3 regions of the Streptomyces sp. NPDC033136 genome follow, and region 1 is predicted to be linked to each of the others. Evidence: riboswitches for the same ligand, from Rfam matches in the RefSeq annotation. Region 1 holds a riboswitch; each other region holds the start of a gene.
The links. Region 1 has a riboswitch for cyclic di-AMP ahead of ACZ5TL_RS37555 (M23 family metallopeptidase). Riboswitches for the same ligand answer to the same signal wherever they lie in the genome.
Positions count from the first base shown of each region.

Region 2: it holds a riboswitch for cyclic di-AMP, as region 1 does, so the genes downstream of both, ACZ5TL_RS31800 (transglycosylase SLT domain-containing protein) here and ACZ5TL_RS37555 (M23 family metallopeptidase) in region 1, are expected to answer to the same signal.
Region 3: it holds a riboswitch for cyclic di-AMP, as region 1 does, so the genes downstream of both, ACZ5TL_RS04885 (LysM peptidoglycan-binding domain-containing M23 family metallopeptidase) here and ACZ5TL_RS37555 (M23 family metallopeptidase) in region 1, are expected to answer to the same signal.

Region 1 covers NZ_JBVIPD010000036.1:17,817-22,315, forward strand. The annotation lists gene ACZ5TL_RS37545 (M16 family metallopeptidase) at 1-713, shown strand, start outside; gene ACZ5TL_RS37550 (M16 family metallopeptidase) at 710-2,098, shown strand; cyclic di-AMP (ydaO/yuaA leader) riboswitch at 2,290-2,455, shown strand; gene ACZ5TL_RS37555 (M23 family metallopeptidase) at 2,468-3,256, shown strand; gene ACZ5TL_RS37560 (GntR family transcriptional regulator) at 3,446-4,150, shown strand; gene ACZ5TL_RS37565 (HPr family phosphocarrier protein) at 4,304-4,499, opposite strand, start outside.
Region 2 covers NZ_JBVIPD010000023.1:60,268-64,766, reverse strand. The annotation lists gene ACZ5TL_RS31810 (LolA family protein) at 1-227, opposite strand, end outside; gene ACZ5TL_RS31805 (polyprenyl synthetase family protein) at 459-1,469, opposite strand; cyclic di-AMP (ydaO/yuaA leader) riboswitch at 1,972-2,147, shown strand; gene ACZ5TL_RS31800 (transglycosylase SLT domain-containing protein) at 2,151-2,930, shown strand; gene ACZ5TL_RS31795 (HAD family hydrolase) at 2,894-3,742, opposite strand; gene ACZ5TL_RS31790 (GNAT family N-acetyltransferase) at 3,929-4,499, shown strand, end outside.
Region 3 covers NZ_JBVIPD010000002.1:379,685-384,183, reverse strand. The annotation lists gene ACZ5TL_RS04895 (SGNH/GDSL hydrolase family protein) at 1-371, opposite strand, end outside; gene ACZ5TL_RS04890 (DUF6250 domain-containing protein) at 517-1,233, opposite strand; gene ACZ5TL_RS04885 (LysM peptidoglycan-binding domain-containing M23 family metallopeptidase) at 1,426-2,364, opposite strand; cyclic di-AMP (ydaO/yuaA leader) riboswitch at 2,369-2,523, opposite strand; gene ACZ5TL_RS04880 (alpha-galactosidase) at 2,840-4,499, opposite strand, start outside.

The DNA.
Region 1 (4,499 bases):
GGATCGAGAAGTACTTCGGCTCCATCCCCGGCCACGACGGCAAGCCCGCCCCGCGTGAGGGCTCGCTGCCGGAGACCATCGGCGAGCAGCTGCGCGAGGTCGTCGAGGAGGAGGTTCCCGCGCGCGCCCTGATGGCCGCCTACCGGCTGCCGCACGACGGCACGCGCGCGTGCGACGCGGCCGACCTGGCCCTCACCGTCCTCGGCGGCGGCGAGTCCTCCCGCCTCTACAACCGTCTCGTGCGGCGCGACCGCACGGCCGTGGCGGCCGGTTTCGGTCTGCTGCGGCTCGCCGGGGCACCCTCCCTGGGCTGGCTGGACGTGAAGACGTCCGGCGACGTGGAGGTCCCGGTCATCGAGGCGGCCATCGACGAGGAGCTCGCCCGGTTCGCCGAGGAGGGCCCCACGGCCGAGGAGATGGAGCGCGCCCAGGCCCAGTTGGAGCGCGAGTGGCTGGACCGGCTCGGCACGGTCGCGGGCCGCGCCGACGAACTGTGCCGGTACGCCGTGCTGTTCGGCGACCCGCAGCTCGCCCTGACCGCCGTCCAGCGCGTGCTGGAGGTCACGGCGGAGGAGGTCCAGGAGGTCGCCAAGGCCCGCCTGCGCCCCGACAACCGCGCGGTGCTCGTCTACGAGCCCGTCGCCGACGAGACCGACGAGGCCGAGGACACCGCAGCCGCGGCCGGCGACGAGAACGAGGAGGCGGCCAAGTGACCGAGCTCGCCACGATGGATTTCCACCCCCGGCCGCAGGCGGGCGAGGCCCGGCCCTGGGCCTTCCCGGCCCCCGAGCGCGGCACGCTCGGCAACGGCCTGACGCTGTTGCGCTGCCACCGCCCCGGACAGCAGGTCGTCGCCGTGGAGGTGCTGCTGGACGCGCCCCTGGAGGCCGAGCCGGCCGGCCTCGACGGTGTGGCCACGATCATGGCGCGGGCCTTCTCGGAGGGCACCGACAAGCACTCCGCCGAGGAGTTCGCCGCCGAGCTGGAGCGCGCCGGCGCCACCCTCGACGCACACGCCGACCACCCCGGTGTCCGGCTCAGCCTGGAGGTACCGGCCTCCCGGCTCGCCAAGGGACTCGGCCTGATCGCCGACGCCCTCAGGGCTCCCGCGTTCGCGGACAGCGAGGTCGAGCGACTGGTCCGCAACCGCCTCGACGAGATCCCGCACGAGCTGGCCAACCCCTCCCGCCGTGCCGCCAAGGAGCTCTCCAAGGAACTGTTCCCGGCGGGCTCGCGCATGTCGAGGCCCCGGCAGGGCACCGAGGAGACGGTCGCCGCGATCGACTCCGCGGCCGTACGCGCCTTCTACGAGAAGCACGTCAGGCCCGCCACGGCCACTGCCGTGGTCGTCGGCGACCTCACCGGCATCGACCTCGACGCCCTGCTCGGCGACACCCTGGGGTCGTGGACCGGCTCCTCGGCCGAGCCGCGCCCGGTGCCGCCGGTCACCGCCGACGACACGGGCCGGGTCGTCATCGTGGACCGCCCGGGCGCCGTCCAGACGCAGGTGCTGATCGGCCGCGTCGGCCCGGACCGGCACGACCGGGTGTGGCCCGCCCAGGTGCTCGGCACGTACTGCCTCGGCGGCACCCTCACCTCCCGCCTGGACCGCGTCCTGCGCGAGGAGAAGGGCTACACCTACGGCGTGCGCTCGTTCGCCCAGGTCCTCAGGTCCGCCCCGGACGGGACCGGTGCCTCGATGCTGGCCATCAGCGGCTCCGTGGACACGCCCAACACCGGACCGGCCCTGCAGGACCTCTGGACGGTGCTGCGCACCCTCGCCGCCGAGGGCCTGACCGACGCCGAGCGGGACGTCGCCGTGCAGAACCTGGTCGGCGTGGCGCCGCTGAAGTACGAGACGGCGGCGGCCGTCGCGAGCACGCTGGCGGACCAGGTCGAGCAGCACCTGCCGGACGACTACCAGGCCACGCTGTACCGGCAGCTCGCCGCGACCGGCACCGTGGAGGCCACCGCGGCGGCCGTCAGCGCCTTCCCGGTGGACCGTCTGGTGACCGTCCTCGTCGGTGACGCGGCGCAGATCCAGGGCCCGGTCGAGGCCCTCGGCATCGGCGAAGTCGCGGTCGTCGCCGCCGAGTAGGGCACGCGTGCGGAGGAGCCCTGGTTGTCTTCCAAGGCGCCAGGGCTCCTTTATGCCCGAATTGATACGGAGGTTGCCTGTCTGCCCTGTGGGATGCGCTACAAAAGCCGGGATTCGTTTGGGAATTGAAAGTGCCGCCGCTTAGCGTCATCCGGGCTGTTCGTCAGGCAGTGCGCCGCACCCGCGGCACCGGACAGTCATCGCCGAGTCCCCGTACGGCGCGAGCCAGGGGAGCCGGGGACCCAACCGCAGTCCCTGGGGTGAATCGGACGCCCGCGCGAGCCGCGAGGGGGTCCGTAGGAGACCTTCCTGCTCCGAACCCGTCAGCTAACCCGGTAGGCGAGAGGGAAGGAAAGGACCAGCCACCACATGGCGTTCACGCGCGCCACCGGGAAGCACCGTCGTCCCAGCAGGATCCAGCGCGGCACGGCCCGCGCGGCGGGCGTCGCGGCCCTCGCCACCACCGGCGTCATCGGCAGTGTGGCCGCCCCGGCCGCTTTCGCCGCCGAGCCCGCTCCCGAGCAGACCGGCCTCACACCCGTCGTCACCATGGGCGACACCGTCGCCCAGCAGATCGACGCGCAGGCTCTCGCCCAGAAGCAGGCGGCCGAAGAGGCCGCCGCCAAGAAGAAGGCCGAGGAGGCCGCCCGCGAGCGGGCCGCCGAGGCGGCCAAGAAGGCCAAGGAGGCGGCTGAGAAGGCCCGCGAGGCCAAGGAGCGCGCGGCCCGTGAGGCCGAGCGCAAGCGCCTCAACACCTTCGTGTCCCCGATCGCGGGCTCGTACGTCTCCACCGGCTACAAGGCCGGCGGCGCCGTCTGGTCCTCCGGCAGCCACACCGGCGTCGACTTCCACGCCGCCAGCGGCACCGCCGTCCAAGCCGTCGGCATGGGCACGGTCGTCGAGGCCGGCTGGGGTGGTTCCTACGGCAACCAGGTCGTCATCAAGATGAACGACGGGACGTACACCCAGTACGGCCACCTGTCGTCCGTCGGCGTCTCGGTGGGTCAGCAGGTCACCCCCGGTCAGCAGATCGGCCTGTCCGGCGCCACCGGCAACGTCACCGGCGCGCACCTGCACTTCGAGGCGCGCACGAGCCCCGAGTACGGCTCGGACATGGACCCCGTCGCCTATCTCCGCTCGCACGGCGTGAACCTCTGACGGGCACACCGCTCCGTTTCCGCGAGGCCCCGGCTCCACGAGCCGGGGCTTTCGGCGTTCATGGCGGCCGGTTGTCCAAAAAATATCCCTGGATTCCGGGCTGCCGTCGGAAATTCCGGCTCATTGCAATAGAGTCACGGAACACGCGTCACTCGTCGACGTTTCACGGGGATTAAACGGAGGTCGGTCATGCGTATTCCCGCGCACTCGGTGTGCACGGCCATCCGGGACGACATCGTCGCGGGTGTCCACGCGCGCGGCAGCCGGCTCACCGAGGAACTCCTCGCGCGCCGCTACGGCGTCTCGCGCGTCCCCGTCCGGGAGGCCCTGCGCACCCTGGAGGCCGAGGGCTTCGTGGTGACCCGGCGGCACGCGGGCGCGTGCGTCGCCGAACCCACCGAGCAGGAGGCCGCCGACCTGCTGGAGATGCGCATGCTGCTGGAGCCGCTCGGTGCCGCCCGGGCCGCCCAGCGCCGCACCGAGGCGCATTTGAAGGTCCTGCGCGGGCTGGTCCGGCTCGGCCAGGAGCGCGCCCGCCGGGGCAGCAGCGACGACCTGCGCTCCCTGGACGGCTGGTTCCACGAGACGCTCGCCCAGGCCTCCGGCAGCCCCGCTCTGACCTCGATGCTCACCCAGCTCCGTCACAAGATCGCCTGGATGTACGCCGTGGACGTGCCGGCCAGCCCCGTGGAGTCGTGGACGGAGCACGGCGCGATCGTGGACGCGGTGGCGCGCGGGGACGGCGAGCGCGCGCGGGCGGTCACGGCGCTGCACACCGAGCGCGCGACGGCCGCGCACCGCCTGCGCTTCGGCTCCGCCGCTGAGGGAGGCGAGCGCACCGAGCGTGTGAGGAACTCGCAACATCCCGTAAACACGGCGAGCCTGCGACATTAACACGACAGCCGTATACAAAGAGCAGGGAATTCCAGGGGGCTTATTTCCTGCTGCCCCGGCACGGATAATCAACCGGCCTCGGTAATGGCGAAGGGCTCGCCCGATGAATTCGGACGAGCCCTTCCGTGTGCGCCCGAATAGGCGCACCGCGTATCAGACGGTCTCAGGCAGTTCCTCGAGACCCTCGGAGACCAGCTTGGCCAGCCGGTCCAGGGCGGCGTCCGCGCCCTCGGCGTCGGAGGCGAGGACGATCTCCTCGCCACCCTGGGCGCCCAGGCCCAGGACGGCCAGCATGGAGGCCGCGTTAACGGGGTTGCCGTCAGCCTTGGCGATCGTCACCGGGACGCCT
Region 2 (4,499 bases), on a different contig from region 1:
AGCTGCTCGACGTCGGACTGGGCGACCTTCTCGATGAGTTGCTGGGCGGTGATCTTCGGGAGGTCGGGGTCACCGGAGTCGGCGAGTGCGGGGACCAGCCCGATCGTCGCGGCCGCCACCCCCATCACCGTGACCGGGACGACGTATCGCGCGGCTTTGCGCCGCCCGGAGCGCTGCTCGTCGACCTCCCCGCCGGTCGTGCTGTCGTCGGATGCGTACGGTGCCATGTGTGCCCTACCTCCATGGTCGGCGGCGGCTGTCCGTGTCGTCCACGCACTCGTCCCAGAGCCGCCATTCTCACCCGAACAGGTGAGGGGTGGTGTTTTCCCTGGTTTCCATCTGACCAAATCGGCCAGGGAGATACGTCAGACCCCGGACTCAACTCCGCGTACTGCTGGGGTATGACACGGAAGGGCGGCTTCTCCTCCGACCCGTAGGGGTCGGGCGGGCAGGAGGCCCTAGCCGGCCCGGTGCACCACCGCGTCGCTCAGTTCCACCAGCGCTGCCTTCGCGGCACATTCCGGCAGGGGCGCCAGCGCCGAGCCGGCGTCCTGGGCGTAGCGGACGGTGTCCCGCCGGGCCTGCTCCAGCGCCGGGTGGGCCCGCAGCAGACGCAGGGCCTCGGCGTGCCGGGCGTCGTCGGTGAGGTCGGAGTCCAGCAGCTCGCACAGGGCGACGTCGTCCGCGAGCCCGAGCCGGGCGGCGCGCTCGCGCAGCCGGAGCACCGGCAGCGTGGGAATGCCCTCGCGCAGGTCGGTGCCGGGGGTCTTGCCGGACTCGTGGGAGTCGGAGGCGATGTCCAGGACGTCGTCCGCGAGCTGGAAGGCGACGCCGAGCCGCTCGCCGTACTGGGTCAGCACGTCCACGACCGTGTCGTCGGCGCCGGACATCATCGCGCCGAAGCGGCACGACACCGCGACCAGTGAGCCGGTCTTGCCGCCCAGCACGTCCAAGTAGTGCTCGACGGGGTCGCGGCCGTCCTGCGGCCCGGCCGTCTCCAGGATCTGCCCGGTCACGAGCCGCTCGAAGGCCTCGGCCTGCACCCGCACGGCCTCGGGGCCGAGATCGGCCAGGATGTGCGAGGCGCGGGCGAAGAGGAAGTCGCCGGTGAGGACCGCGACGGAGTTGCCCCAACGGGTATTCGCGCTCGCGACGCCCCGGCGCACGGCGGCCTCGTCCATCACGTCGTCGTGGTACAGCGTGGCGAGGTGGGTCAGCTCCACGACGACGGCCGAGGGCACGATCCCGGGTGCGTGCCGGTCGCCGAACTGGGCGGAGAGCATCACGAGCAGCGGCCGGAACCGCTTGCCGCCGGCCCGCACCAGGTGCTGGGCGGCCTCCGTGATGAAGGGCACCTCACTCTTGGTGGCCTCGAGCAAGCCTTCCTCGACAGCCGCCAGTCCGGCCTGGACATCGGCTTCCAGAGCCTGGTCCCGCACGCTCAGCCCGAACGGCCCGACGTCGGTCACGAGGGGTCTCCTGTCTGCTGGTGTCTGCCGGTGCTTACGCGGATTGTCGATAGGTCGCTGCCCTCACTCGAGTCAGCGTATCCGGTCACGTTTCGATCACCGCCAGCGCCCATGGTTACAGGGCGGGTGGTATCCGATCACGACCGTTATGTTTTCGATCAGCCCATAAGAGGGGATATTTATCGACTTACCCAGAGGTAGCGAACTATGCACTATTTGCCCCGGTGAGGAAGCGAATCCCCTTTGGCGGACATTGCGCCACGCGCGTGTGATCAGTGAGTTGAATCACGCCCACGCTTCCACCGTCCCACCCGGCATGCGCCCGTACGTCCGTCCCGTTCAGGCGAGTTGAGCGTTGGCTTACGCAAAGGATCAAGTGGCCCATTACCCCCGACCAAGGTCGACTAGCGCCATATGTGACTCCACTGCTTGTTCCCGACATGTGCTGTCGCATACGTTCCGGCCCAGTCCGGCGGACGCCGAATCCTGCCACCGCCCGGACTCCCCACAGACACCGACTCACTCACGCAGGGCAGGAGCGGGGGACCCAGGTAAGTCGCCGGTCCGCACGACGGAACGGCTCGGGGTGAAGCCGCGCACGGCACAGCGCCGTACGCGGCCGGGCACCTCCCGGCCCGAACCCGACAGCTCACCTCGCAGGCGCCGGAGAGGAACATCGCCATGCCCGGACGAGGTAAGCACCGTCGACCCAGAACCAACCCGATCACCCGTCGTGTCGTGGCCGCCGGCACCGGCGGAGCGGCACTGACCCTTCCGCTCCTCGGCGCCACGCAGGCGAGCGCCGCCGAACCCCAGAGCACCGCCGCCCAGTCCGTGCCGCAGGCGGCCCAGCCCGCCAAGGCCCTCAAGTCCCTCACGTACACCGTGACCAAGGGCGACACGCTCTACCGCATCGCCGGCAAGTACGACGTGTCGGGCGGCTGGAAGCAGCTCTACAAGGACAACCGCGCCGCTGTCGGAGACGACCCGAAGCTGATCCACCCGGGTCTGAAGCTGAAGGTGAAGACGGCCAAGGCGGGCGCCGTGAAGAAGAAGGCGACCCAGTCCTCCGCCCCCGCCAAGCCGGCCGCGAAGCCCGCCGGCGGCGCCCAGGCCACCCAGGTCTCCGCGAAGACCTACGCGAACAACCTGGACGGCTGGATCCGCGAGGCGCTGGACATCATGGCGCAGAAGGGGATCCCGGGCTCGTACGAGGGCATCCACCGCAACATCATGCGCGAGTCGTCCGGCAACCCCCTGGCGATCAACAACTGGGACTCGAACGCCGCCAAGGGCACCCCGTCCAAGGGGCTGCTCCAGGTCATCGACCCGACCTTCGCCGCCTACCACGTGTCCGGCACCCCCTACGACCCGTACGACCCGGTCGCCAACATCACGGCGGCCTGCAACTACGCGGCCGACCGCTACGGCTCGATCGACAACGTCAACGGCCCGTACTGAGCCGTCCCGCCCAGCAGTCGCTCGAGGACGACGGCGATGCCGTCGTCCTCGTTCGACGAGGTGACCTCGTCGGCCACGGCCTTGAGTTCGGGATGGGCGTTGGCCATCGCCACGCCGTGCGCGGCCCAGTCGAACATCGGGATGTCGTTGGGCATGTCACCGAAGGCGATCGTGTCCGCAGGCCGCAGCCCCAGGTGCTCGGCGGCCAGCGCCAGGCCCGTCGCCTTGGTGACACCGCACGGCTGGAGTTCGACCGTGCCGGGCCCCGACATCGTCACCGTCGCCAGGGAGCCGACCACCGAGCGGGCCGTCGCCGCCAGTTCGTCGTCCGTCAGGTAGGAGTGGCGCAGCAGCACCTTGCTGATCGGCGCGCCCCACAGCTCGTCGCGCCGGTCGACCCGTACCGCGGGCAGGGTCGGGTGCGGCATGAGATAGCCCGGCTCGATCAGCGTGAGCCCGTCGACGCCGTCCTGGTCGACTGCCGCATACACCTGCCCCACCTCGGCCTCGATCTTGCCGAGGGCGGTCTCGGCCAGCTCCCGGTCCAGGGTGATCGACCACAGCAGGCGGTCCGCACCGGCGTCGTACACCTGCGCGCCCTGCCCGCACACCGCGAGCCCCGTGCACCGGAGGTCGTCCAGCAGCGGCCGCACTCTGGGTGCCGGCCGGCCCGTCACCACGAGGTGCTGGGCACCGGCGTCCGCCACCCGCCGGAGCGCGGCGAGGGACCGGTCGGACAGGGTGTCGTCGCCGCGCAGCAGCGTCCCGTCCAGGTCGGTGGCGATGAGTGAATATGCGATGGGTGCGGCCATGATCAGAGAATACGGACAACGCGCCCTCTCGTTTCATCGCGCGGTGGACGCCGATTGCCCGGTTGAAGGCCTCTGCACCAGTTGGCAACAAGATGGTCCGCTACCTACCCGTGGGGGCGTCTCGGGCGGTACCTTCCCAGTGTCCAGGGGGGACTTGATCGGGGGGTCAGGTTGAGCAGTGGGCGCATACGTGTGGCTGGGCCCGGGGAGCTCGGCGAAGCGGAAAGGGAGCGCTGGCGCGCGCTGCGCGCCGCCTCGCGGGCACCGCGCAACCCTTTCATGGAGCCGGAGTTCACCGAAGCCGTCGGCCGGGTGAGGCCGCGGGCCCGGGTCGCGGTGGTCTACGAAGGGCTGGAGCCGGTCGGCTTCCTGCCCTACGAGCGGGGCCCGTTGGGCCAGGGCCGGGCGATCGGGCTCGGCGTCTCGGACGCGCAGGGCGCGATCGTGCGCCCCGGCCTGAGCCTCGACACCGGCGAACTGCTGCGGGCCTGCTCGGTGTCGGTGTTCGCCTTCGACAACCTGGAGGCGGAGCAGCGGCTGTTCGTCCGCCACGCGGCCGAGGAGCACGCCACGTTCGTCATCGACGTGGAGAAGGGCTACGAGACGTACGAGTCGGTGCTGCGCGCCCGGTCGCCGAAGTTCCTCAAGACCACGCTGGCCAAGGAGCGCAGGCTGGGCCGGCAGGTCGGCGAGCTGCGGTTCGTGTTCGACGAACGCGACGCGGCCGCGCTGCGCACGCTCATGGCGTGGAAGTCCG
Region 3 (4,499 bases), on a different contig from region 1:
ACGCCACGGGTGTCGAACCCGGTCGTCACCATGACCGTGCCGGCCACGGCGGTGAGCTGGACCAGGGCCCGCTCGAAGCGCCCGGCCACCTCGTCCGGGTCGGTGCCGGGCCGGATGATGTCGTTGCCCCCGGCGCAGAACGAGACGAGGTCCGGGGCCATCTCGACGGCCCGCGGAACCTGGTCCGCCACGATCTGGTCGAGGAGTTTCCCGCGCACGGCGAGGTTGGTGTACCGGAAGTCGCCCTCGGGCCTGCGGTCGGCGAGCAGGACGGCGAACCGGTCGGCCCAGCCGACGAACGCCCCGTCGGGGCCGGGATCACCGACGCCCTCGGTGAAGCTGTCCCCCACCGCCACGTACGACCCGATCACTGCTCTGCTGTCACTCTTCGAATCGTCTGCCACAGCCGCTCATGATTCACCTTCCAATGTGACTTACGCGACCGTAGGAAGGGGTTGACGAGTGGTGAGATAAGCCACTCCCCAAGCGTTCGCCAACTCCGGAATACGCAGCTTGTCAGGGATGTTTCGGGGTGAGCCGCCAGACCCGGAATCCGGTGATCCGGAAATGGCTCCACACCGTCCGGAAGGCGAAGTGGCCGCCCGTGTAGGGCTGCGGGTCGGTGTGGTCGAAGACGAGCCGCCCGTTGTTCCACCACCTGACCGTGGATCCGTCGGAGACGATCCGGACCCGGTTCGGCTCGTTCGGGACCAGCAACGGCTCGGTGTAGTCGTACACCAGGGGGCGGACGCCGGGCTCGCCGACGTAACGGCGCAGCCGGGTCGTGGTGTTGTAGTTGGCTCCGTAGCCGGCGTAATACATCGCGAGGTGGTCGTACTCGGCGAGGGCGCCACCGCGTGGTGTGGCGAAGAGATCGTCCGGGGAGCGGACGTCGGTCGCGTTCCAGAAGTTGTTGAGGTCCGAGACCCGGTCGTTGACCCCGCCGGCGGAGACGGGCGTGGCGGTGTACTCGAGGACGTACGGCCCTTCGAGCCGCCGTGTGAACCACACGGTCGCCCCGCTCGGTACGTCGATCTCCAGCACGCCGCGGGAGGCGGTCACGGTGCCGCCGTCCTGGAGTTCGGTCACCCACTGCGTGAGGCCGTGGCGGAAGTCGTCGTGGGCGATGAGACGGCGGTGACGGGGCTCGGCGTGCGCGGTCGCCGCCGGGGCGAGCGCCGCCAGGGCGGCTCCGGCTGCCAGGGTGGTGAACGCTCTGCGGGTGGTCGGCACGGGACACAGCTCCTCGGGATCCGTCTGGAAGCTCCAGAAAGCGCTTGCACTCCGGTCGGGATCACTCTGTCCCAACTGCCGCCCGCTGTCGATCCCTTGGGGATCGGCGGAGGCGCACGCGACCGAAGGCCGGACCCGGGAATCGGGGTCCGGCCTTCGGTCGCGTGTCAGGCAGGTGGTGCTGTCGGCCGGTCAGCCGACGGAGACGCCGTGCGAGCGCAGGTAGGCGACCGGGTCCACGTCCGAGCCGTAGTCCGGCGTGGTGCGGATCTCGAAGTGCAGGTGCGGACCGGTGACGTTGCCGGTCGCACCGGACAGGCCGATCTGCTGCCCGGCGGCCACGGTCTGGCCGGCCGAGACGGAGAGCTGGGACAGGTGGGCGTACTGGGCGTAGCTGCCGTCGGCGAGACGGATGACGACCTGGTTGCCGTACGCGCCGCCCCAGCCGGCGGAGACGACCGTGCCCGCGCCGACGGCCTTGAGCGAGGTGCCGGTCGGGACGACGAAGTCGACACCGGTGTGGTAGCCGCTGGACCACATGCTGCCGGACATGCGGTACGGGGTGCCGACGGTGGCACCGGCCACCGGGGAGCTGTAGCCGCTGGAGTTGCTCTCCGCCGCGGGCTTGGCGGCCGGCTTGGCGGCGGCCGGCTTCGCGGCGGTGTCCGCCTTCGCGGACGACTCGGAGGAGGAGGACGGCTTCTCGGCCTGGCGCTCGGCCGAGGCCTTCGGCGCGGACGGCGCCTTGGGCGCGCTCGTCGCCGCCTTCTTGCCGAGGGAGAGCTTCAGGCCCGGGTGGATCAGCGACGGGTCGTCGCCGACGGCGTCCCGGTTGTCCGAGTAGAGCTTCTTCCAGCCGCCGCTGACGTTCTGGTCGTCGGCGATCTTCGCGAGGTAGTCGCCGGCCTTCACCGTGTAGGTGCGAGCGCCCGTGGCCTTTTCGGCGGCCTTCTTCTCGGCGGCCGGAGCGGACTGGACGGCCTTTTCCGGAGCCGACTGGCCGGTGGCGGCGTGGGCTCCGGCGGCCCCCATGAGCGGAAGGGCGAGAGCGGCCCCGCCGGTTCCGGCGGCGGCGATGGAGCGGGTGAAACGCTGGGTCTTGGGGCGGCGGTGCTTACCCTTCGCGGGCATGGCGAATTCCTCTCCGTCGCCTGCGAGGTGAGCTGTCGGGTGCGAGCTGGAGATGCCCGGCCGCGCCGAGGCGCGGCTTAACCCCAAGCCGTTCCGGGAACCGGAACAGGCGTCTTACCTGTGGGTCCCCCGCTCCTGCCGTACGTCGGGTCAGTGTGTGGGGCTCCGGGCGGCGGCAGGATTAGGCGTCCGTCCGGATGGGTGTGGAACGTAAGCGACCAAGACGCAATGGGACAAGCTTGCGGTTTCCTGTGACGGCTTTTTTCTTGACGCGTCGGCACATTCGCCGTCACCGAGCGTGGATCAGCGATCTCCCGCTTTGCTCAACCACCCTGAATATCGCCAGAATTACGTGAACATGGCGACAACGCATCGTCACGAATATGACGATGGTCACGCACCCCGATCTCATCTTCTTTACGATCGGGGCACGTTATGGCGAAAGGATGGGAAACACTCCATTCGGACAGAAGGGCTACTTCCGCTTAAGGCGGACGACGGTGGCGTCCAGGTCCCCGTGCAACCCGACCCGCAGTCCGTGATGCCGCAGCACGGCACCCCGGTGAACTTCGCCCGTTTCGAGGCATTCGTACGTTGCTGCCGGGTCGATGCCGCGCAGCCTGAGCGCCGGCACGGGCTCGCCGTAGCGCTGCGCCTGGAGCCAGGCGAGGACGACGGTCTCGTCACCGAGGACGTACTGCACCGCACTGAGGCCGCCCTCCGGGGGCCTCAGCCGATACAGGTCGCCGCGCTGCACCACGGGCCGGATCTCCTTGTAGAGCCCCACCCACTGCCGCGCCTCGGCGAGTTCCTCCTCCGTCCACTTCGTGAGGTCGCCGCCGACGCCGAGCACCCCGGCCATGGCGCTGACGAACCGGAACCGCAGGGAGCTGGCCCGGTGGTTGAGCATGGCGTTCGGACTGTCGGTGACCCAGGCGGCCATGACCCGGGCCGGGTGGATCTGACTGAATCCGTGCTGGATGGCGAGCCGGTCGAGCGGGTCGGTGTTGTCCGACGTCCACACCTGGTCCGTGCGGCTCAGCACCCCGAGGTCGATCCGCCCGCCACCGCCCGAGCATGACTCGAAGGCCACGCCCGGGTGCGCGGCCCGCAGCCGGTCCAGCAGGGCGTACAGGCCACGGACGTGGTCGACCCACAGCCGCTGCGGGTAGGGGTCCTCCGGCCAGCCGGCGTCGGTGAAGCAGCGGTTGAAGTCCCACTTGACGTAGTCGATCGGAGCGCCGGAGAGCAGCCTGTCGAGCTGCTCCCACAGGTACTCCTGGACGTCCTCACGGGCCAGATTGAGTACGAGCTGATTGCGGAACTCCGTCCGCTTTCGTCCCGGTTGGTACTGCACCCAGTCGGGGTGCGTACGGTACAGCTCGCTGTCCGGATTGACCATCTCGGGCTCGACCCAGATCCCGAACCGCATGCCGAGGCCGTGCACGTGGTCGGCGAGCGGCCCCAGCCCGCCGGGGAAGCGGTCGGGGTTCGGTGTCCAGTCGCCGAGCCCGGCCCGGTCGCTGGTGCGCGCCCCGAACCAGCCGTCGTCCACCACGAACAGCTCGACCCCCATGGCCGCCGCCCGCTCGGCCAGCACCCGCTGCTGCTCCTCGGAGATGTCGAACTCGGTGGCCTCCCAGGAGTTGAACAGCACCGGCCGGTCCTGGCCGGCGTCCGGGATCACGTGGGCCCGCTGGTAGGCGTGCCAGGCACGGCTCGCCCCGCCGAAGCCGCCGTCGCTCCAGAGCCCGGCGAAGACGGGGGTCGTGTACGACTCCCCCGTGCCCAGCGTCAGCAGGCCCGAGTCGTCGTAACCGGCGCCGCCGGTGATCTGCACGCGTCCGTCCGGGAGCTGTGCCACGGCGATCCGCCAGGACCCGGACCAGCCGAGGGCGCAGCCGTAGACCTCGCCGCGCTCCTCGGTGGCGTCGGTGTCGAGGGCGACCCACGGCAGATGCTGGTGGGAGGTGTGGCCGCGGCGGCTGCCGATGACCTTCTCCCCGTGGGTGAGGGCCGAGCGCGTCAGCCGGGACTCGGCGCCCCAGCGGCCGTGCAGCTGGGACAGCCGCCAGCTGTCGCGGTCCGGGAGGGTCCAGGTGGCGGAGTCGGCGCGGAGCACCTCGACCGCCGGC